Actinocorallia herbida: one gene and its partner. The protein of the gene in region 2 interacts with the protein of the main gene of each other region in a pairwise test. Links are inferred from orthologs where the notes say so. Each region holds a gene or a part of one and is shown on either strand. Other genes may lie near its edges.

Region 1 (15,049 bases), 7.0 Mb from region 2 along the record:
CGTGCCCGCGCATCGCCTCGAACAGCGCGAGCGACTCGCCGAGGTTGCGGTCCCAGTACAGCGCGGGCAGCCGCACCGACTCGCCGACCTGCGACTTGGCGGCGAAGTGCAGCACCGCGTCGAACCCGCCCTCGCCGAGGACGTCCGCGGCCTTCTCGCGCAAGGTCCCCTGAACGAACCGGGCCGCCTGCGGCACCGCGTCGGCATGGCCCACCGACAGGTCGTCGAGCACGACCACCTCGTGCCCCGCCTCGATCAGGAGAGCCGCGACGACGCTGCCGATGTATCCAGCACCACCCGTGACCAGGAGCTTCACCGTTGAGAACCCTTCATCGACGACAGACCGGGCAGTAGATTGGCCATACGAAAGCCTAGCCATACAGTCCCGATACCGGCGCACCGACGGCACCGGGGGTGACCGGCGCGAACGCGGCGGGCCCGTCCGGGACCGCACCGTTTACCCGGGCCGCCCCGGGGAGATCACGTAAAGATCACCCGCCACGGTCCGCGGAACGACCCCGGATCAACGGGTGCCGCTCCGCCGGTTCGGTCTGGGAGAATCGAAGCGGCAGGGGATACGGGACCGGCGGTGCCGTCCCTTCGGGAAGAGAGAGGGATGACCATGAACACGCGCCCCCGGGTCCTGTCCGGGATCCAGCCGACGGCCGAGTCGTTCCACCTCGGCAACTTCCTCGGCGCGGTGCGGCAGTGGGTTCCGCTCCAGGACACCCACGAGGCGTTCTACTTCCTCGCCGACCTGCACGCGATCACCGTCGAGCACGACCCCGAGGTGCTGCGCAGGCGCACCCGCGCCTCGGCCGCGCAGCTGTTCGCGGCCGGCCTCGACCCCGAGCGCTCCACGGTCTTCGCGCAGAGCCAGGTCTACGAGCACGCCGAGCTCCAGTGGATCCTCAGCTGCCTGACCGGCTTCGGCGAGGCCTCCCGGATGACCCAGTTCAAGGACAAGTCGGCCAAGGAGGGCACGTCCGCGGCGAGCGTCGGGCTCTTCACCTACCCGATCCTCCAGGCCGCCGACATCCTGCTGTACACCCCGCACCTCGGCGAGAAGGACTTCCAGGTCCCCGTCGGCGAGGACCAGCGCCAGCACCTGGAGCTCACCCGCACCCTCGCGGGCCGGTTCAACCACCGGTTCGGCGAGACGTTCGTGGAGCCCAACGCCTACATCCTCAAGGCCACCGCGAAGATCACCGATCTCCAGGAGCCGGAGCGGAAGATGTCGAAGTCGGCGTCCTCGCCGCAGGGCATCATCAATGTCCTCGACGAGCCCGGCGCGATGCGCAAGAAGATCATGCGGGCGGTCACCGACACCGGCACCGAGATCGCTTACGACCCGGACAACAAGCCGGGCGTCTCCAACCTGCTGACGATCATGTCCGCCCTCACCGGCACCCCGATCATCGAGCTGGAGAGCCACTTCCAGGGCCAGGGCTACGGCCAGCTCAAGAAGGAGCTCGCGGAGACCGCCCTCGGCGTGTTCACCCCCGTCCGGGACCGGACGCTGGAACTGCTGGCCGACCCCGCCGAACTCGACCGCATCCTGGAGAAGGGCGCGGACCGGGCCGCCGAGGTCGCCGCCGGCACGATGAGCGTCGTGCGCGAGCGGGTGGGACTGCTGAGGCGTGGCGCCTGACACCGTCATAGGGGTCTCGATCGAGGTCCCGGAGCCGTACTCGGAGACGCTGATCCGGGCGAGGGAGTCCTACGGAGACCCGCTCGCCCGGCTCGTCCCGCCGCACATCACGCTGGTCCCGCCGACGCCGGTCGGCGCCGGCGAGATGCCGGGGATCGTCGCGCACCTGGCCCGCGCCGCCACCATGATCGACCCGTTCCGGGTGCGGCTGCGCGGCACCGGCACGTTCCGGCCGGTGACCCCCGTGGTGTTCCTCCAGGTGGCCGAGGGCATCGGCCCGTGCTCACTGCTGGAGGAGAAGCTCCGCCGCCCGCCGCTGGAGCGGGAGCTGTTCTTCCCCTACCACCCGCACGTGACGGTCGCGCACAACCTCGACGAGGAGGCCCTGGACCGCGCGTTCAAGGAACTCGCCGACTTCCACGCGGTCTTCGAGTGCACGTCCTTCCAGCTGTCCGTGCACGGAGGGGACGAGGACTGGCGCCACGTCCGCTCCTTCCCCCTCGGCCCCCGCGTCACTGCTCCACGAGTGCGGTAGGCCCGAGCAGCACCTTCAGGTCGCCCGCGAACGCCCCGTACTCCAGGGTCACCTCGTAGTCCGGCAGGTTGATCATCACGATCCTGCGGTTCAGCATCTCCAGCCGCAGATGGACGGGGTTGCCGCCCGGGTGCGCCTTCAGGATCCGCTTCAGCTCGTCGATCAGGTCGGGGTTCACCCGCTCCTCGCGCAGCCCGATGACGATCGGGGTCTTGCCGTCGGCGCGGGCCGTGGAGATGTCGAGGAACTCGATGCCCGTCGCGGTGAACGAGACCGTCGCGTCCTCGCCGTTGTCGCGGGTCTTGATCCGGCCCGTCACCGAGACGACGAGGTCGGGCGCGAGGTTCGGCCCGTAGAGCTGGTAGGTCTGCGGGAAGCAGGGCACCTCGATCGAGCCGTCGTGGTCCTCGATCTTGAGGATCGCCCAGACGTTGCCCTGCTTGGTGACCTTCTTGTCGACGCCCGAGATGATCCCGGCGATCCGGAACTCGCCGCGGTGGTCGACCTGGCCGTCCAGGATCTGGACGATCGTGTAATCCCGGTTCTTCTCCAGGATCCGTTCCGCCCCGTTGAGCGGGTGGTCCGACACGTACAGGCCGAGCATCTCCCGCTCGAAGGCGAGTTTGGTCTTCTTGTCCCATTCCACGTCGGGCACGATGACGGTGAAGGCGTCGGCGGATCCGTCGTCGGCGTCCTCGAAGGCGCCGAACAGGGAGTCCTGTCCCATCGCCTCCTTCTTCTTGACGTCGATGACGGAGTCGATCGCGGTGTCGTGCACCTGGATCAGGCCGAACCTGGGGTGGCCCAGGTCGTCGAAGGCGCCCGCCTTGATCAGGGATTCGATCGTCCTCTTGTTGCAGACGATCTGCGGGACCTTCTTGAGGAAGTCGTTGAAATCGGCGAACCTGCCCTGCTCGGTCCGCGCGGCGATGATCCCGTTGATCGCGTTCTCACCGACGTTCTGGACCGCGCCGAGCCCGAACCGCACGTCGTCGCCGACGGCCGCGAAGCGCAGCAGCGACTCGTTGACGTCCGGCGGCAGCACCTTCAGCTTCATCCGGCGGCATTCCGCGAGATAGATCGCCATGCGGTCCTTGTTGGTGCCGACGGACGTCAGCAGGGCCGCCATGTACTCGGCCGGATAGTTCGCCTTCAGATAGGCGGTCCAGTACGAGACGAGCCCGTATCCGGCGGTGTGGGACTTGTTGAAGCCGTAGGACGAGAACGGTTCGAGGACGTCCCAGACGGCTTTCGCCATCTCCTCGGTGTACCCGTTGTCGACCATTCCGGAGGAGAAGGTGGCCCACTGCTTGTCCATCTCCTCCTTCTTCTTCTTGCCCATCGCGCGCCGGAGGATGTCGGCGCCGCCGAGGGTGTAGCCGGCGAGCTGCTGCGCGATGGCCATGACCTGCTCCTGGTACACGACCAGGTGGTAGGTGGTCCCCAGGATCGGCTCGAGCGCGTCCTTGAGACCCGGGTGGATCGGCACGATGTCCTGCTGCCCGGCCTTGCGCAGCGCGTAGTTCACGTGCGCGTTCGCGCCCATCGGACCCGGCCGGCCCAGCGCCAGCACCGACGAGATGTCCTCGAACCGGGCCGGGGCGATCAGCTTCGTCAGGTCGCGCATCATCGAGGAGTCGAGCTGGAACACGCCGAGGGTCTCGCCGCGGGCGAGCAGCTCGTAGGTGGTCTTGTCGTCCAGCCCCAGGTTGAGCATGTCGATGTCGACGCCGCGGTTCTTCTTGATGTTCTCGACCGCGTCGCCGAGGACGGTGAGGTTGCGCAGGCCCAGGAAGTCCATCTTCAGGGCGCCCATGTTCTCGCTGGACGGCCCGTCGAAGCCGGTGATGCGGGCGCCGTCGTCGGGGCGCATGACGACCGGCATGACGTCCACGAGGGGCTGCGAGGAGATGATGACGCCCGCGGCGTGCACGCCGGTGGTCCTGGTCAGGCCCTCCAGGCCGAGCGCGGTGTCCATGACCCGCTTGACGTCCTGGTCGTCCTCGTACAGGGACCGCAGCTCCGACGCCTCGGCGTACCTGTCGTGCTTGGGGTCGAAGACTCCCGTCAGAGGGATCTCCTTGCCCATCACCGCGGGCGGGAACGCCTTGGTGATCTTCTCGCCCACCGCGAAGGGGTAGCCGAGCACTCGGGCGGAGTCCTTGACGGCCTGCTTGGACTTGATCGTCATGAACGTCACGATCAGCGCGACGTTCTCCTCGCCGTACCGCTCGGTGACGTACCGGATCATGTCGCCGCGCCGACGCTCGTCGAAGTCCAGGTCGACGTCGGGAGGGGAGATGCGCTCGGGGTTCAGGAACCGCTCGAACAGCAGGGAGTGCTCGATCGGGTCGAGCTCGGTGATCCGGGTGACGTAGGCCACCATCGAACCCGTCGCCGAGCCTCGTCCGGGGCCGACCCAGATGCCGTTGTCGCGGGCGTACCGGCAGATGTCGGCGACCACGAGGAAGTAGCCGGGGAAGCCCATGTTCTCGATGACGCCGAGCTCGTACTCGATCCGCTCGGTGATGTGCGCGGGGACCGGCTCGCCGTACCGCTCGGCCGCGCCCCGGTGCGACTCCTTGCGCAGCCAGCTCATCTCGGTCTCGCCCTCGGGGACCGGGAACTTGGCGTACAGGTCGCGGAAGGCGAAGACGTCGTCGTAGGACTCGACCCGCTCGGCGATGAGCAGGGTGTTCTTGCAGCCGTCCTGCCAGACGTCCGAGGTCGGGTTGATGCCGCGCATCTCGTCGGCGGAGCGCACGTAGTAGCCGCCGCCGGAGAACCGGAACCGGTCCGGCGCGCTGATCAGGGAGTTCGTGCCGACGCACAGGAGGGCGTCGTGGGCGGTCGCCTGGTCCTCGGTGACGTAGTGGGAGTCGTTCGTCACCAGCGGCGGGATGCCCAGCTGCTTGCCGAGCCTGAGCAGGTCGTCGCGGACGCCCCGCTCGATCGAGATGCCGCCGTGGTCCATCAGCTCGAGGAAGTAGTTCTCCTTGCCGAAGATGTCCTGGTACTTCGCCGCGTGCTCGAGCGCCTTGTCGTACTGGCCGAGCCGCAGCCGCGTCTGGACGGCCCCCGACGGGCAGCCCGTGGTCGCGATGATCCCCTCGTGGTAGAGGTCGAACAGCTCGTCGTCCATCCGGGGGTACTTCTTCATCCGGCCCTCGAAGTTGGCCAGCGAGGAGATCCGGAAGAGGTTGCGCAGCCCCTGCGCGGTGTAGGCCCACATCGTCTTGTGCAGGTACGTGCCGGACGCCGACACGTCGCCGCCGAGCCCCGTCTGGTCGTTCGACTTCCGCTGGTGCGGCTCGCCCCAGAACACCGGCTGCTTGTGGAACCGGGACTCGGGGCTCACATAGCCCTCGATGCCGATGATCGGCTTGACCCCGGAGCCCTTGGCCTTCTTGTGGAACTCGTACGCCCCGTGCAGGTTCCCGTGGTCGCTCATCGCGATCGCGGGCATGCCGAGCTCGGCCGCCCGGTCCGTCAGCTTCCCGACCTTCGCCGCACCGTCGAGCATCGAGTACTCGGTATGAACATGCAGGTGAACGAAGGAATCAGCCATGATCAGCAGACCTCTCACAGGGCGGACGGGGGCCGTCTTACCCTAGCGCCGCCGCCGCCCTGCCCGGGCTCGAACGGCCCGGCCCCGACCCCTCAGCGGGTGATCGGGAGCGTGGTCTTGGAGGTGTTGTTGGGCTTGCCCGGGTCGAGGATGCCGGGGGTCTGGAGGCCCAGGGTGACGGTGGGCTTGCTGCCCGCCTTGAGCTGCTTGGTGACGGTGAACCAGACCTTGAAGGTCTTGGCGCCCTTGGCGGGAATGTTCGGATAGACGCACTTGAGGCCGTAGGAGGCCTTGGTGCACGCCTTGGGGAAGCTGCGGAGCTTGAGCTTCTTGGCGGGGAACTTCACGTACACGCGGGTGGTGCCGCTGGCGTCGGGGCCCTTGTTGGTGACCTCGACCTTGAAGGACGCCTTCTTGCCGACGCGGTACTTGCCGTTCTTGGTGACCTTGACGCCCACGTTGGCGACCGGCTTGTCGGCCTTCTTGGCGAACGCGCGGAGCTGGGCGAGGGTGCCGGGGAAGAGGTTCTGGTCACCGGGGAACAGCGGCTTGTCGTTGCCGTTCCAGAACTGCCAGAACGTGTACTTGGTGAACCCGCCCATCATGGCCGGGGCCGGGTTCTTCACCGGGTCCTTGTAGTTGGCGACCCACAGCGGGTTCGTCAGGTCGAACGCGGCGGTGCCGGTCGGCTCGGCGGGCGAACTCGTGCAGTTCTTCCACCAGTTCTGGTTGGAGTAGATCATCGGGTAGCGGCCCGTGCGCTTGAAGTACGTGGTGGAGAAGTCCTTGATCCACGCGATCATCTGCGGGGCCGTCAGGTTGTAGCAGTCGACCCGGACGCCGTCCTGCTTCGGCAGCGTCGAGTACGGGTCGCTCTCCATGTCGAGCGCGCCGGGCAGCGACATGCCGTCGGGCTGCCAGCCGCCGCCGTTGTCGACGAGGAAGTTCGCCTGGGTCGCGCCGGACGACTTGTCGGGGCCGGCGAAGTGGTAGGCGCCCTGGATGATGCCGTACTTGCGGGCCTCCGCGGCGTTCCGCGCGAAGTAGGGGTCGACGTACGGGGTGGCGTTGTCGGTGCTCGACGTGCCGCGGGTCGCCCGGATGATGGCGAACTTGGCCCCGTTGTCGGCGATCTTCTTCCAGTCGACGTTCGGGCCCTGCCAGTAGCTGACGTCCAGGCCGGGAACGGTGTTGGGCGGTGCCACCGGCGCGGCGTACGCGACAGATCCGGTCAGAACGGTCCCGGCGACAAGGGCGGTGGCGACCAGGATGCTTCCGGCGACGCGCGGCACGGTAAAGCTCCCCTGCTGTTGACTTCGGAGTCCCAGCACCCTAGCGCATGATCTTGGTCAGAATCCGTGAGAAACCGCTAATCCTGTGCGAATCGGACGACTGGGACGGAGGTGAACGCGCCGTTGTCGGCCGGTCGCGTCTCCCCGATGTGCGCCGCGCCGACCGTCGCGAAGACCTCGGCGGCCTTGCGGCCCGGCTCCGCCTTGGCCCGGAAGGCGAAGCGCACCATCGCGCCGGGGTCCAGCGCCGCCGCGTCGCACGTCACCCGGTGCGCGCTGGACATGCAGCCCGCGGGAACCCTGGTGAACCGGGCGCCGCGCACGGCGACCGTCACGCTCACCTTGCGCGCGGACCTCTTGCCCTGGTTGAGCGCGCGCGCTGCGAAGGCGAAGGAGCCGTCGGTGCCCTGCGGGGTGCGCAGGCGCACCGCGAGGTCCGTGCCCGGCTTCACCCTGACGCTCGTGCGCGCGCTCGCGCCGTCCGCCTCCGCGACCACGGTCTGGGCGCCCCTGGCCGTCGGCCTGACGATCCCGGAGACGGTCACCTTGCGGATCGCCTTGGGCGCGAGCACCCCGAGCCGGCACCGGATCAGCCGCCTGCGCTCGCGGCAGCCGTCGGGCAGCCCGATGACGTCGATGCCCCTGGGGACCGCGACGTCGAGGCGCACCTTGCGCGTCGCGCTCGCGCCCTGGTTCGCCGCGGTGACGAGGAAGTCGAGCCGCCCGCCCGGCCGCGCGTCACCCCACGTGTCGATCCGGACGGCGAGCGCCGGGGAGCCCGTCGCCACCGCGGGCGCGGCCCCGACCAGCATCCCGCCGGACACCACAAGCGTTCCGCACCACGTCACAGCACGCACTGGCCCTCCTCGGCTCCGCCTCGACGCGCGCGGCAGATTACCCGCGGCGTGCCCCGCCGGCCCGCAGGGACACGCATCGTTGCCGTCCCTTGGGCGTACGGGGCACGGCCGGGGCGGTAAGAAGGGGGGATGGAGGAGATCGACCCGCTGGTCCCCTGGATCGAAGACGGCCCGCTCGACCCGCCCGCCCCTTCCGGGGGACCCCTGGACGGCGTGCGCGTCGCGGTCAAGGACAACATCGACGTCGCGGGCTGGCCCACGGGCGCGGGCAATCCGGTCTGGCTCGCCGAGCACGCGACGCCCACCGAGGACGCCGAGGTCGTCACCCGGCTCCGCCGGGCAGGGGCGTCCCTCGTGGGCAAGGCCCATATGGACGAGCTGGCTTACAGCCTCGCCGGAACGAACATCCACTACGGCTCGCCCCGCAATCCATTGGCTCCCGGCCGGTACACGGGCGGCTCCTCCAGCGGGTGTGCTTCGGCCGTCGCGTCCGGGGCCGCCGACGTCGGGCTGGGGACGGACACGGCGGGGTCCATCCGGGTCCCTGCGGCCTTCACCGGCCTGTACGCGCTGCGGCCTTCGCACGCGCGCGTGCCCGCCACCGGTGTGCTGCCTCTGGCGCCCACCTTCGACGTCCCCGCTGTGCTCGCAAGGGACGCGGTCGTCTTGGCGCGCGTCGCGTCGGCCCTCCTCGACCCGCCCGCCCAGCAGACGTGCGCGCTGGAGTGGCTGCTCCTGCCCGACGACCTGTGGGCGGAGGTGCCCGCACCCGTCCGGGCCGCGTACGAACCCGTCCTCGGCAGGCTGCGCGAACTGCTCAAGGCCGACCGCACCCCGCTGTTCAAGCGCCCGTCGCACTGGCACGACGCGGTGGCGGCCTTCACCACGGTCCAGGGCCACGAGGCGTGGCGGCTGCTCGGCCCCTGGGTCGAGTCCACCACCCCGGCCTTCGGCCCGTCCGTCGCCGCCCGCTTCACGTACGCGTCACGGCTCACCGACCACGACCTGGCCCCGGCCCGCGAGAAGGCCGACCACGCCGCCGCCACCCTCCGCACCCGCCTCCGCGGCAGCGTCCTGGCCGTCCCCACCGCCCCCTTCACGCCGCCCTTCCTCGGCGAGGAGTTCCCGCGCGCCAAGCTCCTCCCCTACACCTGCCTGGCCTCCCTGGCCGCCGCCCCCGCCGTCACCCTTCCCCTCGCCACCTTCGACGACCTCCCCCTGGGCCTCACCCTCATCTCCCAGCCTTCAACCGACGAAGACCTCCTCGCCCTCACCCGCACCCTCGCGTCCCGCTGACCTTTTTCGCTACGACCGTTGCGTAATTCGGCGGCCAGAGCCATCTTCGAACGGCCTCCTCTTCGACGGCGAGCACCGCTTCGTCATCGAGGACCTGGGCGGCGGCCGGGTCCGGCTCCGCCAGAGCGAGGAGTTCCGCGGCGCGGCCGTCCCCTTCTTCCGGCCCACCCTCCGCGCGAACACCCCGCCCCAGTTCACCGCCATGAACCAGGCCCTCGCCGCCCGCGTCGCCGCCCTGCGCTGACGACAGGAGGGCACGCGACGGAGTCCGCGTTATCCGCCTTCGACGCAAATGGCGATATCGGCCCGTCCGTCCCGCGACCCCCGCAACCGCGGCGCCTTCCCGGCCGTCACATCTGCGACGTGGCGGTTCTCACGGACGGGCTTGGCGCACATGTGGCGACTGGTGAGCTGGACGCTCCGGACGTTCTTCGGCGCGGCCTCGGCCGTCGCCACCTCGGTCGCGGCCAACCAGATCCTCACCGACAAGGGCTTCGCCTGGAACTGGGCCTATCCCGCCATGGCCGCGGCCTTCCTCACCCTGCTCCTCGGCGAGGCCGCCGCGGTCGCCACCGGCAGCAGCGTCCACCCCGCCGGGACGGTCCGCGGACGCTACCTGCGCCAGCTCCGCGCCTCGGTCCGCGACATGGAGACCTCCGGGCTCGCCACGCCCGGCGACTACGTGCTGCGCATGCGGCAGGTGTACGTCGACGTGGCTCTACGGCACGGCCAGCGCCCGGCCACCCCGCCCGAGGAGCGCACCGGGCTGCGGCTCGCCGCACCGGGCCGCAGGCCGCTGTCGGACTTCCTCGCGGCGGCCGGCGCGGTCTACGCGGTGCTCGGCGCCCCCGGCTCCGGCAAGACGACCCTGGTACGGCACACCGCCCGGGTGATGTCCGGAAGATCGCGCCTGCTGCCGTTCTTCCGTATCCCGGTGCTGCTGTACCTGCGCGGCCACGCCGCGGCGATCCTCGCCGAGGACGCGCCGGGCCTTCCCGACATCGCGGCCGGGGCGCCCTGGCTGCGCGGCGCGGTGCCCGCCTCCTGGCTGGAACGGAGGCTCGCCCGCGGCCGGTGCGTCGTCCTGCTCGACGGCCTCGACGAGGTCGCCGACGCGGGCGACCGGAGCCGGGTCGTCGCCTGGGTCGACGACCAGATCCGCCGCTACCCCGGCAACACGTTCGTCGTCACCTCGCGGCCGCACGGCTACGTCGGCGACCCGCTGCCGAACGCCGAGGTGCTCCAGGTCCAGCGGTTCACCGGCGACCAGGTCTCCCGGTTCCTGCACTCCTGGTACCGCGCGACCGAGCGGCGGGCGCGCGGCAGCGGCGGCCGGGCGGTGCGCGAGGCCGCCGACGGCAAGGCCGACAACCTGATCGCCCAGCTGCAGCGGAAGATCGCGCTCTACGACCTCACCGCCAACCCCCTGCTCCTCACCATGATCGCCCACGTGCACCAGTACCGGGGCTCGCTACCCGGGACCCGGGCCGCGCTCTACGCGGAGATGTGCGACGTCCTGCTGCACCGCAGGCAGGAGAGCAAGCACCTGGATGACCCGATCGGCCTCTCCGGCGCGCAGAAGGAGACCGTCGCGGCGCACCTCGCCTTCCACATGATGCGGGAAGGGCGGCGCGACATCCCGACCGGGATCGCCGCCGAGGTCGTCACCGGGCCCCTCGCCCAGGTGAGCGACCGGCGCGGGATCTCGGCGCGGTTCCTCACCGAGCTCACCCGCAACGGCCTACTGGTGCAGCACGAAGAGGGCTCCTACGCCTTCGCCCACCTGACCCTCCAGGAGTACCTCGCCGCCGCTCACCTCCGCGAGCACGGCCACCTGCTCCCGATGCTGACGGACGGCGTGGACGACCCGTGGCTCCGCGAGACGGCCCTCCTGTGGGCCAGCAGGAGCGACGCGACCCCCGTCGTGGAGGCCTGTCTCGAATCGGGCTCCGTCCGCGCGCTCACCCTGGCCTTCGACTGTCTCGACGAGGCCCGCCAGGTCGACCCCGTGGTGCGCGCCCGCCTTCTCGCGCTACTGAACCAAGAGGGCGACCTGACCCCCGAGCACCGCCGCCTCATCGACGCCGTCTACGCCTCCCGCGCCCTCCAGGACGTCGTCCTCCTCGAAGGCGACGTCAAGCTCCACCCCCGCCCCGTCACCGAGGACCTGTGGCAGCGCTTCCGCAACGCCCGGTCTCCGCATCCCGTACACCGGCCCGCCCAGGACCCCGGCGCGGGCCACGCCCACCCGACCGCCCACGAGACCGCCGCCTTCCTCGACTGGCTGAACTCCCTGTTCGACGACGGCACCACCTACCGCCCGCCCTCCCCGCAGACCCTCACCGGCCCCGGCTTCGCCGCCCTCTCCTCCCCGCCCCGCCACACCCGCTGGGCCTCCACCTCCGGCGGCGGCCTCGTCCTCCTCCGCCCCGACAAGACCCCGTGGCCTTACACACCGAGCAGAACACGCCTCGCCGAATTCCCGGGGCTGCTCTCCAGGGAGCTCAGCCCGTTCCGCGACTTCCAGCACCTCCTCGGCCCTGGATCCAAGGTTCCGGCGCTTCGGCGGCTCCTCGAATACGGCGAGGTCCACGCGAGGCACGGCCGGGGATCGGCCGCCTGGATGATCGTCACGGCGCTGGAGGCCGCCGCCACCCTCGCGGCCGCCGTCGAGTCCGGGGTCTATCAGTCCGGCGGGCTGCCGATCCTGTGGGAACGGGTGAACGTCCTGTGCCGGTCCATCTCCTTCCCCGTCGACTCGTACGACTTCCCCGACGACTCGTTCGCATCGAGCACGCAGAGGTTCCACCAGCTCATGCAGGCCGCCGTGGAAACCCGCCACAGGCTGGGGTCCCCCTACTACATGAGCGACGAGCACTGGACCATCACGTGGATCCCCAAGGGCGGCCGACCGAACTCCGCGCAGGCGGTCGACGTGCTCCTGAAAGCGTGCGAGGACCTGAACCACCGTCTCCCGGGCGCGGGCCTCATCCCACCGGATCACGCGCAACTGGACATCACCGCATGGCCCGTCATCGAACCCTCCTTCCCGGACCCGTCGCCCTTCTTCCCCGTGGCAGAGGCCCTCAACAGAACCCGCAAGCTCGTGCGGTCGTACCCGGGCCTCGGTCACGACCTGCTGATCGACCTACACGCATGCGCCTACACCCTCCTGTACCCTCTGGGCGGGCAAGGGGCGAGCGAGTCGCTTCGGCGCGACTGGTCCGAGATCCGCCCGGCGGGGCCGCCGACCGCCGACCCCTGGTCCCTGCTGCGGGGACTGATCGAGACCGAGGAACCGTACGGCGTGAGCGACGCCCAACGCGAGATCCCCTTCCTCGTCTCGGCGGAGAAGCTGGCCTGCCTGGAGCCGTCCGGCATCGACCGCGTCGACACGCACCGCCGGGTGCTCGCGGCGGCCCTCCTGACTGCCGCCCACACGCACGGCGTAAGGCACGACGAGCACGGCCTCAAGAAGGCACTCGCCTCCGTCATCCACTCCCTCCTCGCGCTGACGCCCGAGGCCACACCCGCGAACGAACTGCTCTATCTCATGCACGGGTGAGCGGGGATGCTTCCAGCCTTCCGCAGGTCAGCGGATGCGGAGGCTCCGGGCGAGGTGCACGAAGACGGGCCGGGCCAGGACGAGCGGGTCGCCCTGCGGGTTCTTGGAATCGCGGACGCCCACCGCCCCTGCGAGGTCGGCGAGCTCGACGCAGTTATCTCCGGAGCCGCTGCTGTGGTTGCTCTTGCGCCAACGCAGGTTCGGGCTCTCACTGTTCTTCACTCCGCCTCCGCGAATGCTCGGATCATGCGCTCAGATTCACGCACGGACAGGGCCGAGCTTCTGAGCAGGTTGAAGGTTACTCCGAGCCGTTTCACCGCCTCGGCATCTTCCACTATTCGGCCGAGACCTTTGGCGGCTTCCACGTAGGCCAGGTCCTCGGCCTCGGCGAACGAAAGCACCATGAACCCCGCTCCGATGAAGGAGAGCTCCTCAGCGGGAATGATCTGGATGGAGATCTTGGGGTGCTCCAGCCGCCTCAACAGCTGCTGGCACTGCTTCTGGCGGAGGTGCCCCGGAAGGTCGCGGAGGGCTGCCTCACGCATAAGGAGAAAGAACCACGGGGCATCAGGCTTGTCGAAGAGGCGCTGACGCTCCATGCGGATCCTGACGAATTCCTCCACCTTCTCGGGGCCTTCACCGTGCAGGTGGAGGAGGCGCGCCAAATCCTCGGTCTGCATCAGGCCGGTCATGAGCATGGGCTCGAAGGCGAGGATTCCCGTCGCCGTCTTCTCGATCTCGATGAGCGGGCGGAAGCCGCTGGGGACCAGACCACGCTTGCGTTCATCGTCCAGTTCGTCCCAGGTCCGGCGGAAGGTGCCGCCAGTGGTGAAGAAAGCATCGAGGTCGTCGGCCAGGCCGACGGAGGGGGCTTTCGCGTAGGTCTCGACCTTGGCGAGCCACTGCGGTGAGCAGCCGAGTGCTTCGGCGAGCCTGTTCCGGGAGAGCCCGGCGGCCTCCCTGCGAACCCGCATCTCCTTGACGAACAAGCGATGGAGCGACGGAACCTCAAGATTTTTCTCGGTCGTCACACGCCTTCCCTCCGGTTCGTGCGCGGGGTTCCGGGGTGCCCGGTGGGTGCCGCGCGGGTGTCGGCTGGGTGTCACCGGGGTGTCACCCGAAAAATCACCATCTCCCGATAAGCCCGACTTTCTAATCGGACTTCTCTTGCAAAATGGTCGTCCTCCGTGACCGTCTCGATGTTCACCCTTTCGTCGGCGGCCCGGGATATCCGCCCGTTTTGTCGCCGAGAGGTAGTCCACCGGGTAGTCCTGAGGTAGCTCTCCGCGAAAAATTGGGGGTCCGCTGGTTCGTAGCCGACGGTAACCCCGCCGTGTCAGCCTCGTCACCGAATTCGGCCGCAAACCGCAAAGGACCAGGCATGACACCCGATCTCACGGCTCTCCGCGCAAGCCACCCCGAGTGGCTGATCCGGCCCACCGCCGCGGGCAGGCTCTTCATGGCGACCCGCAGGAACCACTCCCACCTCACCGCCGAGGAACTCGGCGCGGGGCTCGCCATGACGCTCGTCGAGGACACCTTCGAGGCCCTCACCGAAGCCCTCACGGCCCAGGCCCGGATCGAGACCCCGAAATGCTGACCGCCCTCTTCGACTCCCTCACCGCCACTCCCTGGGCGCTCGCCGGTACCGCCGCGCTCACCACGACCGCTCTGGGCGTCCTCACCGCTCTCGGCACCATCGTCTACGAGGACCTCCAGCCCAAAGGCCGCCACCACCGGACCTGACCCCGAGGTCGGCCGCGGACGAGTGGCCCGCCCGGTGCACGGGTGAGCGGGGTCAGTGGTCGAGGAACGGGTCCGTGATCTCACGGAGGCGGGTGAGGGTGGCGCGGAGGGCGGCCAGGCGGCGGGGGCCCAGGTGGGCGAGCCATTCGGCTTCGACGGCGGCGGTGGCGGCGTCGGCGACGGGGCGGGCCGATTCGGCCAGCGGGGTGAGCCGGATCAGGCGGGCCCTTCCGTCGGTGGGGTCGGGGACCCGCTCGACATAGCCGGCGCGTTCGAGCTGGTCGACGAGATAGGCCGCGGTCTGCTTCGTCACCTGGGCGGACTCGGCGAGGTCGACGGCGCGGGAACCGCCCGGGTCGATCCGGGCGAGCAGCCGGGCCTGCGCGGGGGTCAGGGTGTGGCCCGCTTCGGCCAGCGCGGCGAAGACCCGGCGTTCCATCTCGCGGTACGGGATGAACAGCAGCACTCCCAGACCGAGTTCGTCGGACACCGGCGCACCTCCTTGACGATGGTCAGCCTCTCTGCCTAATTTGGCGAAG
Region 2 (13,682 bases):
CGCAGCAGGATCGCGGCGAGGGTCCCGGCCAGCAGGAACGGCCCGTAGGGCAGTTCCGAGCCGCGCGTGGCGCGGCCCAGGACGAGCAGCCCGAGCGCCCACACGGCGCCGGAAAGATGGATCACCAGGAGCCCGGTCACGACCGCGGCGACGCCCATCCAGCCGAGCACGAGCCCGAGCGAGACCGACAGGACCACGTCGCCGAACCCGATCCCGCGATCCGGCGAGAACCACCACAGCACCCCGTAGAACCCGAAGAGGGCGACCGCGCCGAGCAGCGCCCCCGCCAGGCTCCGCCCCTCCTGCGGCGAGGCCAGCCACAGCAGCCCGGCCAGCGCGAACGGCAGCGGCAGGGTGAGCGGCTCCGGCAGCGTCCTGGTAGCGGCGTCGACGAACGCGAGGACCGTCCCCACGGCCCCGAGCAGCGCGAACGCGGCGAGCTCCGGCCGCGGCCCGACCCGCCAGAACAGCAGCCCGAGCACAGCCGCGACCACCGCCGCGACCGCCACCGGACGGCCGCGGACGGGCTCGATCCACGACGCCGTCTCGCTCATGGCCGCACACTAACGCGAACCCCCGGCCTCCCGCCGAGCCCCCTGTGGATAACTTTTCCGCGATCTTTCCGGTCCCTGCGCCGGGGCGGGGCGCCGCCGCGCGCGAGCGCGGAGACCGTCGTCGCCCCACGGCGACGTCGGCGCGAGGACCGGGGCCGGGCCGACCGGGAATCGGGTCAGCGGCGGGCGATGCCCAGTTCGACGCCGCCGACGATGCGGCCGCGGAGGACGTCGGCGAGGCGGTCGCCGATGCGGCGGACCGCGGCCTGCTCGTCCATGCCGGGGTCCACGTGGAAGCGGACGGACAGCTCGGTGTCGTCACCGGGGCCGACCCGTACCCCGGTGACGCCGGTCTCCGGGCGGAAGGCCGCCTCGATCGCGGCGAGCACGTCGGGGTCGCGGTGCGGCGGCGGGACGGGCGCGCCCTCGGCCAGCAGGTGCAGGCGGACGCCGTCGACGGCGAACGGGACGGGCCCCGCGACGTCCACGACCAGGGCGTCGGCCCCCTCGTCCAGGGCGGTCCGGCAGGCGTCGCGGGCGTGCGCGGGGACCGGGCGCGCGTCGGCCCGCCACAGCTGGAGGGTCTTCAGCGAGGTGAACGCGAGGACGCCTTTGCGGCCGTCCTGGCCGGTGAGCATCGGCAGGGCGATCTCGCTCTCCTTCTCCCGGCGCAGGCCGTCGACCTCCTCCTCGGAGGTCGCCATCGCGACGATGGGGATGAGCAGCCGGGAGGCGGCCAGCGCCTCCAGCACGGTGTGCTCCGCGGCCCGTCCGCCCGCGTAGGCGGTCAGCGCGGCCTGTAGCCGGGGATCGGCGCTCCCGTCGTCGTCGGGGAACTGCGGCTTGATGAGATTCGGTCCGGACACGCACGGAAGGGTATAGGCATCGGCGCTCACCGAGGGTGCCGTTTCCCTCACCCGTCCGTAGGCGGCTCAGCCGGGAGGGCTTCCCTTGAGCCGGGCGACGGCGGCGTCGATCACCTCGGCGCGCTTGCAGAAGGCGAAGCGCACGTAGTGCCTTCCCCGTGCGGGATCGGCGTAGAAGACCTGCGTCGGGACGCACACGACGCCCGTCCGCTCGGGAAGCGCGCGGGCGAAGGCCAGCCCGTCGTCGTGGCCGAGCGGACGGAGATCCGCCTGGACGAAATAGGTGCCTTCAGGACGAAAGACCTGAAATCCCACGGACTCCAGCCCTTCGATGAGCCGGTCCCGCTTCGCCTGGAGGGAGCGGCGCAGCTCCTCCACCCAGGCCGTCTCGTGGGCGAGCCCGTGGGCGACGGCCTCCTGCCACGGCCCGGCGCCCACGTAGGTGAGGAACTGCTTGACCGTCCGGACCGCCGCGACCAGGGGGGCGGGCGCGCACACCCACCCGGTCTTCCAGCCCGTGACGGAGAAGGTCTTGCCCGCCGAGGAGATCGTCACCGTCCTCTCCCGCATGCCGGGGAAGGACGCCAGGGGCAGGTGCTCCACCCCGTCGAAGACGAGGTACTCGTACACCTCGTCGGTGATCGCCAGAAGGCCGCGATCCACGCAGAGCTCCGCTATCGCGGCGAGCTCCTGCCGGGTGAAGACCGTGCCGCAAGGGTTGTGCGGGGAGTTGACGAGGATGGCCCGGGTGCGCGGGGTGACGGCCCTGCGCAGCTCGTCGGGGTCGAAGGTGAACCTGCCGCCTTCCGGCCGCAAGGTCACCGGGCACAGGGTGGCCCCGGAGAGGGCTACGGAAGCCGCGTAGGAGTCATAGAACGGCTCGAAGGCGATCACCTCGTCACCCGGCCCCACCAGTGCCAGGATCGCCGCCGCGACGGCCTCGGTGGCCCCGACGGTGACGAGGACCTCGGTCTCGGGGTCGTAGGACTGCCCGTACCGGGCCAGCCGCTGCGCCGCCACGGCCTCGCGCAGCACCGGCAGGCCGGGACCCGGCGGGTACTGGTTGCGGCCGCCCTCGATCGCCTCGACGGCCCGGCGCAGGACACCGCGCGGACCGTCCTCGTCGGGGAAGCCCTGGCCCAGGTTGATCGCCCCGGTCGCCGCCGCCAGCGCCGACATCTCAGCGAAGATCGTCGTCCCGAAGCCCCGCATCCGCCCGACCAGTGGTTCGCTCACGGCGCCACCTTAGACTGGCGACATGCGCGCCGCACTCTGCCAGATCGACGTCACCGACGACCCGGCCGTCAACCTCACGGCGGTCCGCGCCGCCCTCGAGGAGGCCGAGGGGGCCGACCTCGCGATCTTCCCCGAGGCGACCCTCGTACGGTTCGGCAACAGCCTGAAGGACTTCGCCGAGCCCTTGGACGGCCCGTTCGTCACCGCGCTGCGGGCCGAGGCCGCCGCCCGGGGCACCGCCTTGATCGTCGGCACCTTCGAGCCCGCGGACGACGGACGCGTCCACAACACGCTCGTCGCGATCGACGCCGAGGGCGCGCTCGCCGGGACGTACCGGAAGATCCACATGTTCGACGCCTTCGCCTACAAGGAGTCCCAGGCCGTCGCGCCCGGAAGCGAACCCGTCGTGGTGGAGCTGGCCGGCGCCCGGATAGGGCTGATCACCTGCTACGACATCCGCTTCCCGGAGCTGGCGCGCGCGCTGGTGGACCGGGGCGCCGACCTGCTCGTGGTGGCCGCCGCCTGGGCCCAGGGCACCTTCAAGGAAGAGCACTGGACGACCCTCGTGCGCGCGCGGGCGATCGAGAACACGATCTGGACCCTCGCGGTCGACCGGGCGCCCGACCTCACCGACCCGCCGCGCGGCGCCCGCATGGGCGTCGGCCGCTCCCTGGCCGTCGACCCCATGGGCACCGTCACCGCCGACCTGGGCCCCTTCCCCGCCATCCGCACCGTCCCGGTCGACCTCACCCTGACCGCCCGGGTCCGCGCCGTCATCCCGTCCCTGAACCACCGCCGCCTCTGACGCCCGCCCGGCATCGCGCCGCACATGACACGCGACGCCGGCCCCGGCCGGCGCCACCACCGAGCAGCGCCCCAGAGCGCTCCGGCGTCCTCCAGCCGAAGCCCGCCCTGGCGCGCGGGTGAAGCCCTCGCTCTGGCGAAGACCCGGCCGCGAAACAGGCGGGGCCACCCGCGCGGTGGGCGCCTCGGGGCACCGCGCCACCTCGGGGCACCGCGCCACCTCGGGATGCCGCGCCACCTCGGGATGCCGCGTCGCGCGGTGGTCGGAGCTGCGCGGAGCGCCGGGGGCCGGGGCGTCCCCGGTGGGGGGTGGGGCGGGGGGCGTTTGGTCTAATCGGGGCGTGGCTGGAGGGAAGAGGACGGCGCGGGAACTGATCGGGCTGACGCTCGACGCGGGGACGTGGGTGTCGTGGGACGGCCCGCCGGAGGAGCCCGACGGGTATGCCGAGGAGCTCGCGGCGGCGCGGGAGCGGTCGGGCTGCGACGAGGCGGTGCTCACCGGTGAGGGGCGCGTCGGCGGACGGCGGGTGGCGCTGATCGTCAGCGAGTTCGCCTTCCTCGCCGGGTCGATCGGGGTGGCCACCGCCGACCGGATCGTCGCCGCCGTAGAACGGGCCGCCCTTGAGGGGCTGCCTTTGCTCGCCGCGCCCGCCTCGGGCGGCACCCGTATGCAGGAGGGCACCTTCGCGTTCGTGCAGATGGCCCGGATCACCGCGGCCGTCATGGCGCACAAAGCCGCCCATCTGCCTTATCTCGTCTACCTCCGGCACCCGACGACGGGCGGAGTCCTCGCCTCATGGGGATCGCTCGGCCATGTGACGGCCGCCGAACCGGGCGCCCTCATCGGCTTCCTCGGCCCGCGCGTCTACGCCGGGCTGTACGGGGAGGAGTTCCCCGCGGGCGTCCAGGTCGCGGAGAACCTCGCCGCACGCGGCCTCGTGGACGCGGTCATCCCGGCCGAGGACTTGCGCCCGGCCGTCATCCGGATCCTCTCCGTCCTGGAAGCGAGGCCGGAGCCTTCGAGCCCGACACCAGGACCTGAGCCTTCAGGCGAAGCGAAGCCGGAGTCTTCGGGCGACGCCAAGTCGGGATCTTCGGGGCCGTCCGAAGGACGAGCCCTTCGGGCGATGCCCTTCGAGCGTTCGATGCGGGCGTGGGACGCGGTGCTGGCGACCCGCGAGCCCGATCGTCCGGGGGTGCGGGAACTGCTGCGCGAGGCCGCGGACGTGACGCCGCTGTCGGGGACCGGCGCGGGCGAGAACGATCCGGGGCTGCGCCTCGCGCTGGCCAGGTTCGGCGGCGCGGGCTGCGTCGTCGTCGGCCAGGACCGGGTCAGCCAGCGGACCGGCCACCCGCTCGGCCCGGCCGGGCTGCGGGTCGCGCGGCGCGGCATGCGCCTCGCCGCCGAGCTGCGGCTGCCGCTCCTGACCGTGGTGGACACGCCGGGCGCCGTGCTGTCGGCCGACGCCGAGAACCGCGGCCTGGCCGGGGAGATCGCCCGCTGCCTCGCCGACCTCATCACCCTCGCCGCCCCGACCGTCTGCCTCCTGCTCGGTGAGGGCACCGGCGGCGCCGCCCTCGCCCTGCTGCCCGCCGACCGGGTCCTGGTCGCCGCCCACGGCTGGCTCACCCCTCTGCCCCCCGAAGGCGCCTCGGTCATCGTCCACCGCACCCCCGAGCGGGCCCCCGACCTCGCCGAGGCCCAGGGCATCACCGCCCCCGACCTCCTCGACCGCGGCATCGCCGACGAGATCGTCCCGGACGCCCCCGCCGCGCTGGCCCCGCTCCTCGAACGCGCCCTCCGCACCGCCTCCGACCTGCCCCCCGAAGGCCGCACCGCGGCCCGCGCCGCCCGCTTCGCCCGCTGAGCCCCCGACACCGGGAATCCGCCCGTCCCCGGTACTCCGGGGACGGGCGGGGGCGGGGTCAGGGGGTGAGGAGTTTCTTTTGGACTTTGCCCAGGGCGTTGCGGGGCAGGGAGTCGACGAAGTGGACGGTCCTGGGGCGTTTGTGGGCGGAGAGATCTCGGGCGACGAAGTCGATGAGGTCGGTCTCCGCGATGCCGTCGGCGATGACGAAGGCGGTGACCTGCTCGCCCAGGTCGGGGTGGGGGGTGCCGATGACGGCGGCCTCGCGTACGGCGGGGTGGGCGAGGAGGGCGGCCTCGATCTCGCCCGCGCCGATGCGGTAGCCGCCGCTCTTGATGAGGTCGGTGGAGGCGCGGCCGACGATCCGGTGCCAGCCGTCCGGGCCGATCGCGGCGATGTCGCCGGTGCGGAACCAGCCGTCGGCGAGGGACTCGGCGGTCGCGTCCGGGCGGTTCAGGTAGCCCTGGAAGACCGTCGGGGTGCGCACGAGGAGCTCGCCGGGGGTCGCGCCGTCGTGCGGCACGTCCTCGCCGTGCTCGCCGACGAGGCGGGTCTCGACCCCGCGCAGCGGCAGGCCGACCTGGCCGGGGCGGCGCTCGCCGTCGTGCCGGGCGCTGACGGTGATCAGCGTCTCGGTCATCCCGTACCGTTCGACGGCCCGGTGCCCGCTGCGCGCGGCGAGCGCGTCGAACACGGGCGCGGGCAGGCCCGCGCTGCCGGAGACCAGCAGCCGGGCGCCGCGCAGCGCCTCGGCCGCGCCGGACTCCACCACCCGCGACCACACGGTCGGGACGCCGAAGTACAGGCTCCCGCCCGCCTTCGCGTACGCCTCGGGCGTCGGCCTTCCGGTGTGCACCAGACCGGACCCTACGCGCAGCGCCCCGAGGACACCGAGGACGAGCCCGTGCACGTGGAAGAGCGGGAGGCCGTGGACGAGGAGGTCGTCCGGCGTCCACGCCCACGCCTCGGCGAGCGCGTCGAGGTCGGCGGCGATGGCGGCCCGGGAGACCATGACGCCCTTCGGCGCGCCGGTGGTCCCGGACGTGTAGAGGATCAGCCCCGTCGCGTCCTCGGACGGCTCGGGGAAGGCGCCCGACCCGGAGCCCGTCGAAGGCACCGTGGGAAGGCCGAAGACCTCCCCATCGGAGGGCGCCCCCACCAGGAGCTCGGCCCCTGAGTCGGCGAGGATGTGCCCGCGCTCGGCGGGCCCGGAGTCCGGCGGCACCGGCACCACGGGCACCCCGGCGACCAGCCCGCCGAGCACCGCCGCGACCGTGTCGACGCTCGCCGTCGCGTTCACCGCGACGGCCCGCGCCCCGCCGATCCGCCCGGCGACGGCCCGCGCCCGCCCCGCCAGCTCCTCCCGCGTCACCTCGACCCCGGCGACGCTCACCACCCCGTCGCGTTCCGCACCCAGCAATCCCATGCCGCCCATCCTCCCGCCTCCCCCGAAAGGGCCGCACCGCAGGGCCCGCCGCCGACCGGGCGCCACCCGGCCACCGCCGTGCCGGAGGGCACGGCGGTCGCGCGCCGCTAGAGCTTCGAGGCGACTTCGCGGAGGGCTTCGGCGAAGACCTCGGTGGGCTGGCCGCCGGAGACGGCCCACTTGCCTTCGAAGAGGAAGAAGGGCACGCCGCTGATGCCCAGCCGACGGGCCTCGTCGATCTGGGCGGCGACCTCGGGGGCGCCCTCCGCGGAGGCCAGGAGCGCCCGGACGCGGTCGGCGGGCAGGCCGGCCTCTGCGGCGAGCTCCACGAGGGTCTCGGGAGCGTTCAGGTCGCGGCCTTCGGCGTGGTGGGCGCGGAAGAAGCGGGCGACGACGGCGTCCTGGACGCCTTCCTCGCCGGCGAGCCAGATGACGCGGTGGGCCTGGAGGCTGTTGATCTGCCGGGCCAGCTCGGGCTCGAACGGCAGTCCGGCGTCCTCGGTGAGGGCGCGCAACCGCTGGTGCGCGGCGTGCACCTTGTCGGCGCCGCCGAACTTCTCGGCGAGGACCGTGCTCGCGAGGCCCGCCTCGGGCTCGGCCGGGGACGACGGGTCGAGCTGGAACGGGCGCCAGACGATCTCGACCTCGCCGGGGAACTCCTCGACGGCCTGACGGAAGCGGGCCTGTCCGAGATAGCACCAAGGGCACACCACGTCGGAATAAATCTCGATTTTCACCCCGGTGCCAACACCATGACCTGGGCCCGCATTCCCGCCCGTGGACCGGTAGCCTCGTGCGGTCCGAGATCCACCACCGAGGAGCACACAAGCGATGGCGCTGACCAAGCCCGAGATCGACTTCCCCGAGGGCAACCCGCCCGCCAACCTGGAGATCACCGACCTGGTGGTCGGCGAGGGCGACGAGGCCAAGAAGGGCCACCAGGTCCACGTCCACTACGTCGGCGTGGCCTTCTCCACCGGCGAGGAGTTCGACTCCTCCTGGAGCCGCAACGAGGCGTTCGTCTTCCCGCTCGGCGCGGGCCGCGTCATCAAGGGCTGGGACATGGGCGTGGCCGGCATGAAGGTCGGCGGCCGCCGCAAGCTGGTCATCCCCGCGCACCTGGGCTACGGCGCGCGCGGCGCGGGCGGCGCGATCGGCCCGAACGAGACGCTGATCTTCGTGGTCGACCTGCTCGGCGTCAGCTGAGACCCGGGCACGTCGGAAAGGGGACCCACCGCGAGGCGGGTCCCCTTTCCCGTGCCGAACCGTGCCGCGCGTCAGCCCTGGAGGACCTCGGGGTCCAGCGCGCCGCAGGCGACGCCCCGCTGGAGCCGGTCGAGCAGCGCGGCCGAGCGCTCCGGCGCGGCCTCGAGCCGCCCGATCGCCGCCTCCACCCCGCTGAGGTGGAAGTCGAACAGCGCGGCATAGCGGGCGGGCAGGTGCGCCGGATCGGTGTCCCAGCCCTGGTAGAAGCCGTGCGCGAGGGAGTGCCTGACCTCGGTGGCGTGCGCCTGCCAGGCCGGGACGACCTCGTCGGCCGAGTCGTCCCTGGGCGTCAGGTGCGGGGGCCCGTCGGACAGCCGGACGCCCCAGCCCGCCGTCGTCGTCTGGAGGACGTGCCGGGCGAAGTCGCAGACGGGGTGGTCGAGCCGCCGCTGCTCCTCGGGCAGGCCGAGCGCCGAGGCGTAGTCGAGCCCGCCGAAGTGGACGGTCTGGATCCGGCCCTGCCCGGAGACCAGGACCCGCCGGACGCCGAGCCCGCCGCGCTGGTCGGCGAGGCCCGCGGGCGCGTCGATCTGCACCTCGAAGCGCAGTGTGCCGTTGGGCAGGCCGAGTGCGGCCTCCAGCCTGTCGAGGAAGTCGGTGAAGACCGCGACCTGCTCGGCCCCCGTGACGTCCGGCAGGGTGATGGTGAAGCCGCCGGGAAGCCTTCCGAGCCTGTCGCGCAGGGAGGTGAGGAAGCCGTCGAGGGTCCGCATCGCCCGCGCGTGCCCGCCGCCGGAGAACGACTTGACGCGCACGCCCCAGAAGTGCGGGAGCTGCTGGGCGTTGTAGGAGGTCGCGACGGCCTCGACGACCTGCTCGACGTGCCCGTCCTCCTCGGTGTCCGACCACCGGTCGCCGTAGGCGGGGCCGAAGTCGATGCGCAGATCCTCGATCGGCTCGCGCGCGAGCTTGGCCGCCACCCGCGCCCGGATCTGCCCGGCCAGCGACGGGTCGAGCATGAACGACGCGCCGAACGAGCCGTCGCCCGGCGTGTGCTTGTTGAGCAGCCGCAGCGCCTGCGCGCCCCAGTCGGCGGTGGTGGTGCGCGAGAAGCGGTCGGCCGGGACGAACACCGTGTGGACGGGCTGGCGGCCCTCTGCGGTACCGGTGCGGCCCGCCGACGCCGCGGCCAGTGCGCGGACCCGCTCTGCCAGATCGTCGGTCGTGGAGACGCTGAGGTTCACAAGGAGATGATCCCCCAAGAACTGGCGAACGCGTCACCTGGTTTGAGAGTGATGAGGTCCACTCCGGTGTTGAAGGCGTTCGGCGGGCAGGTCATCGGCTCCGCGGCGAGGCCCGTACGGGCGCGTTCGCCCATGTGGTCGGCGGTATAGAGCTGGAGCCACGGGTGGCCGTCATCGGCCCACAGCCCGACGGTGCGGCCGCCGCCCGACAGGCCCACCCAGGCGCGGCCGTCGGCGAACTCCAGGCCGGTGTAGGCGGTGTCGATGCGGCGGGCGCCGAAGACGCCGCCGGAGCTGAGGTCGTACCGGGTGCCCGCGACGGGCACGGGCGCGCCGGACGGGATGAGCCGCTCGTTCACGGGCTGGTAGTGGCTGGCCCCGAACGTCACGGTGCACTCGTCGAGCGGCCGGCCGACGGTGAGGTACGGGTGGGCGCTCTGCCCGTAGGGGGCGTTGCGGGTGCCCGCGTTGGCCGCGCCGAGCCGGACGGTCAGGCCGGTGCGCGCGTCGAGGGAGTAGGTGACCGACAGGTCGAGCCGGTAGGGGTAGCCGGGGCGGCCGAGCAGCCGGTGCACGAGGGTGACGCGGTCGGCCTCGTGCTCGGTGACGGTCCACGGCTCCCACCGGACCAGGCCGTGGATCGCGCAGTCGCGGTCCGGCTCGGTGATCGGGGTGTGCTGCTCGACTCCCTCGAAGACGTAGGTGCCGTGCGCGATGCGGTTGGGCCACGGGGCGAGGATCTGCCCCGCCGCGCCGTCGACCACCTCGTCCGGGGCGAAGCCGATGACGAGGGGGGCGCCCTCGTGCGTCAGCTCCCGCAGGCTGCCGCCCTGCTCGGTGGCCGCGGCCCGGTAGCCGCCCGCGGCGATCTCGTACTGATTCCCCGAAAGCATCATGGTGACATTCTCGCGGAACGCGCGCCCTGCAAGATCCCTCCGGCGGCCACATCTCCCTGACCTGGGAGCGAGAACGGGATCTAAAGGACGTCCAGGCGGGCGAGCACGAACCGTGCCTCGCCGGGCGCCGCCGAGACCACGGGCTTGCCCAGCCGTCGGGCGGCCTCGCGCAGTAGGGCCGCGACTTCCCCTGCGGGGCGTTCCGCGGCCAGCACCACCGCCTCTATGACGGGATCGGCGTCGAACGCCGCGAGGGCCTGGAGGGTGGCCCGGCCGCAGACCGCCGCGGACAGGTCGCGGGAGCCGACGGGAAGGACGCGCCCTCCCTTTTCCGCGAGTACCTCGACGACCTCCGCGGTGGCCTCGGGCGAGACCCCTACGACGCCGTAGGGGCCGGGTGGAAGAGAACCCGTGCAGGCGCAGGGCCCGAGGACGAGTCTGCCGAGCATCGCCGCCTCGTCCTTGAGCGCGATCTCCTGCGCGACCGAGAGCTCCTCCCCCGGGAGCAGTACATCGCGTCCGCCGTGCAGGGCGTCCAGCGCGGCGCGGTAGGCGTCCGGTCCCCCGACCGTCAGGGGTGGGGTCACGCGGTCGCCCGGCGCACGGCTTCGCCGCGCAGCGCCAGGGTGGCCCGCGCCCCCGCGAGCAGTCCCCAGGCGAGATCCTGACCTCCGGCGCGGCCGGGCCTGGCCAGCCGCCCCACGGCGGGGACGAGCTGTTCACGCCCGGCAAGGCCGCGCAGCACGGCGGCGGCCTCGGCGGCGGGCCTTCCGGCCGCGGCGCAGTGCAGCGCGGCCGCGCCCATGGGCGTCGTGCGGGTCTCGGTGTCGGCGGTGACGGCCGCGGCGAGCCAGCCCGCGAGCCAGACGGCCCGGCCGCCGCCGTCGAGGACCGAGCCCAGCAGGCGCAGCGAGAGGAGCAGGCCGGCGAGGACGTCGTCGCCGCTGGGCGTGAGGCCGGGCCCGAGCCCGACGATCCGCTCGGCGGCCGGGACGGCGCGGGCGAGGTCGCCGGCCGCGCAGTGCGCGGCGAGCGCCGCGGGGCCGGGGTGCCCGGCGAGCCCGCAGGCCGCCGGGTCGAGCACGTTCTCCAGGGCCATGACGGAGTGGCGCAGCCCCGCCGTGGTGAGCGGCCCGAGGACGGGCCGGGGATCCCACCAGCGTTTGACCCGGACCCCGAAGTCGCCGGCCTCGACCAGCCCGTCCCCCACCCACGCCTCGTCGCCTTCGCGGACTCCGGCGAAGGGCTGGTGGCGCGAGACGGACGGCACGATCACGGAGTTGGCGGGGCGGGCCTCGTCGGATCCGGCCAGCACCACCACCCGCGGGTCGGCGCCGGATTTCAGCAGCAGGTACACCGACGACGGGAACACCGCGACGACCCGGGCGGGCGTGCGCGGCCGTTCCAGGACCTCGCGCAGGGCGAGGCTGGCCGCGCCCGGCACGGGGGGCAGGCTCGTTCCGTCGGCAGGTTCGGTCACCAGGAGCCGGGGAGCCGGGCGGTCCGTCACGGGCTTGTTCCTCCAGGGGTCGGCGCGTTGAACGGACGTTAACGCTCGTTCACACGATGGCCGTATGGAGAAAGTTGCCAAGGATACTTGTCATCCTTCGTCTTTCTTGTGATGGTTACACCTCCGATGGAAACACGCACCGACCTCTGGACCCGCAGGACCGGCGAGACCCACACCGTCCCGCCGCGGCTGCGCCTCGCCAGCACGGGCACCCTGAAATACGGCCTCCCCGTCCGCGAGGTGCTCGGCGTGTCCACCCTCGCCGACGCCGAACTCGTCGCGGGCGCGGCGGGGCTCGACCGGATCGTGCAGCGCCTGAACGTCATGGAGGTGCCGGACGTCCTGGCCTGGGTGAAGCCGAACGAGCTGCTCCTCACCACCGGATACCCGCTGCGCAACCGGCCGGAGGCGCTCGGCCACCTGGTGACGGGGCTGAACGAGCGGGGCGTCGCGGCCCTCGCCGTCAAGCCCGGGGCCTATCTTGACGAGCTGCCGAAGGAGATGCTGGCGCGCGCCGACCGGCTCGGCTTCCCGCTCATCCAGCTCCCCGAGCACGTCGGCTTCGACGACATCCTCAACCAGGTGCTCACCGACATCCTCAACCGGCAGGCCGCGATCCTCGCCCGCACCGAGGAGGTGCACCGCGCGCTCGTCCAGATCGTGCTGGCCGGAGGCGGACTGCCGGAGGTGACGGCGGAACTCGCCGAACTCCTCGACGGCGCCGTGCTCGCGCTGGACGGCGACGAGCGGGTCCTGGCCGGGGCCGGTTCCGCCGCCGACCTGAAGACCCTCGAGCTCTGGCTGGAGCGCCACCACGGCCTCGGCCTGCACGGCGACCGGGTGGTCGTGCCCGTCGCCGCGGCGGGTGAGGACCACGGCCTGATCGCCGCGTACTTCCCCGGCCGCGAGCTGAGCGACACCGAGGTCGGCATCCTGGAGCGGGCCGCGACCGTCGCCGCGCTCGTCGTCACCAAGCAGCAGGCCGTCGCGGCGGTGGAGAGCAAGTACCGCGCCGACTTCCTGCGCGACGTCCTGGCCGGCCGGGCCGGGGACGCCGAGCGGGTCGTCGCGCACTGCGCCGGGTTCGGCTGGGATCTCGCCAGGCCGGTCGCGGTGATCGTCGCCTCACCCGATCTGGAGTCCGACGGGTCGGCCGTCCCCGTCCGGCAGCCGGACAGCGCCAAGCACGCCCAGGAAAGGCTGGCCGCGGCCTGGGCCGCCGCCGTGCGCCGCCGGGACCGGGACGCCGCGGTCGCCGCGTTCGCGCACGAGGTCGTCGCGGTCGTCGGCCTGCCCGCCGAGGGCACGCTCGCCGATCTCGTGGCCGGGCTGGTCCGGGAGGTCTCGACCGCCGAGGGCCTGGAGTTCACGACCGGGGTGAGCCGCCCGGCGCCGGGCCCCGCGACGCTGCCTGAGGCCTACGACCAGGCCGGCAAGGCGGTCCGGGTGGGCAGGCAGCTGCACGGGCCGGGCGAGACCGCGCACTTCGACGCCCTGGGCGTCTACCGGCTGCTCAGCCTCGTGGACGACAGCGCGGAACTGCACGCGTTCGTCGCCGAGACCCTGGGCGACCTCGCCGGGGACGCCGATCCCGAGGCCGCGGACCTGCGCCGCACCCTCCAGGTGCTCCTGGAGACCAACCTCAACGTCGCCGAGACCGCCCGCCGCCTGCACTTCCACTACAACACCCTGCGCTACCGCATCGGCAAGCTGGAGCGCATGCTCGGCCCGTTCACCGAGGACCCGCACCTCCAGCTCAACGTCAACCTGGCGCTGCGGGTCCTGCGGATGCGCGGCATCTAGCCCGGGGCGTTGCCGCCCAGCGACACCGGGAGGTAGTTCTCCAGGGCCGCGGGCTTGAAGCCCTGCTCCTCGATCCAGCCGAGCATCGTCGTCATCTGCTTGGCCAGGCCCTTGCGGTAGTGCATGAGGATGATGTCGCCCGGCTTGAAGCCCTGGCCTCCGTCGCCGCGCGCGAACGCGTCGGGGACGCCCTGGGGCGAGGTGGTGCCGTTGTAGTACTCCGCCGACCACAGGATGATCGACTTCAGGCCGCACTCCTTGGCCACCTG

Evidence for each region.
Region 1: the proteins of EDD29_RS07050 (region 2) and dnaE interact in binary tests that used the Escherichia coli proteins (3 or more experiments, as listed by UniProt). The link is inferred for Actinocorallia herbida from one-to-one orthologs.

What each region holds. Positions count from the first base shown.
Region 1 is NZ_RJKE01000001.1:8,521,758-8,536,806, forward strand. The notes cover bases 1,964-6,128. They hold dnaE (DNA polymerase III subunit alpha), read right to left. Parts: upstream 5,755-6,128; coding sequence 2,164-5,754; downstream 1,964-2,163. Other genes in these bases: EDD29_RS38655 (2'-5' RNA ligase family protein), read left to right, coding at 1,964-2,186; EDD29_RS38665 (GH25 family lysozyme), read right to left, coding at 5,847-6,128. Outside these bases: UDP-glucose 4-epimerase GalE, read right to left, coding at 1-316; trpS (tryptophan--tRNA ligase), read left to right, coding at 617-1,651; more of EDD29_RS38655, read left to right, coding at 1,641-1,963; more of EDD29_RS38665, read right to left, coding at 6,129-7,046; EDD29_RS38670 (hypothetical protein), read right to left, coding at 7,124-7,903; EDD29_RS38675 (amidase family protein), read left to right, coding at 8,033-9,199; EDD29_RS38680 (NACHT domain-containing protein), read left to right, coding at 9,606-12,764; EDD29_RS38685 (DUF397 domain-containing protein), read right to left, coding at 12,792-12,986; EDD29_RS38690 (helix-turn-helix domain-containing protein), read right to left, coding at 12,983-13,795; EDD29_RS38695 (3'-5' exonuclease family protein), read left to right, coding at 14,146-14,364; EDD29_RS46000 (hypothetical protein), read left to right, coding at 14,358-14,510; EDD29_RS38700 (MarR family winged helix-turn-helix transcriptional regulator), read right to left, coding at 14,563-15,000. UniProt on the Escherichia coli protein: DNA polymerase III is a complex, multichain enzyme responsible for most of the replicative synthesis in bacteria. This DNA polymerase also exhibits 3' to 5' exonuclease activity. The alpha chain is the DNA polymerase catalytic subunit.
Region 2 is NZ_RJKE01000001.1:1,473,124-1,486,805, reverse strand. The notes cover bases 560-3,357. They hold EDD29_RS07050 (pyridoxal phosphate-dependent aminotransferase), read right to left. Parts: upstream 2,633-3,357; coding sequence 1,487-2,632; downstream 560-1,486. Other genes in these bases: EDD29_RS07045 (carbon-nitrogen hydrolase family protein), read left to right, coding at 2,679-3,357; EDD29_RS07055 (SseB family protein), read right to left, coding at 731-1,420. In the rest of the region: more of EDD29_RS07045, read left to right, coding at 3,358-3,461; EDD29_RS07040 (carboxyl transferase domain-containing protein), read left to right, coding at 3,802-5,328; EDD29_RS07035 (acyl-CoA synthetase), read right to left, coding at 5,387-6,754; EDD29_RS07030 (DsbA family oxidoreductase), read right to left, coding at 6,862-7,491; EDD29_RS07025 (FKBP-type peptidyl-prolyl cis-trans isomerase), read left to right, coding at 7,586-7,960; EDD29_RS07020 (DUF6986 family protein), read right to left, coding at 8,032-9,204; EDD29_RS07015 (aldose 1-epimerase family protein), read right to left, coding at 9,201-10,100; EDD29_RS07010 (AllF/FdrA family protein), read right to left, coding at 10,181-10,687; EDD29_RS07005 (oxamate carbamoyltransferase subunit AllH family protein), read right to left, coding at 10,684-11,610; EDD29_RS07000 (PucR family transcriptional regulator), read left to right, coding at 11,737-13,413; EDD29_RS06995 (polysaccharide deacetylase family protein), read right to left, coding at 13,410-13,682. UniProt on the Escherichia coli protein: Shows aminotransferase activity with methionine and histidine as substrates, and to a lesser extent also with phenylalanine.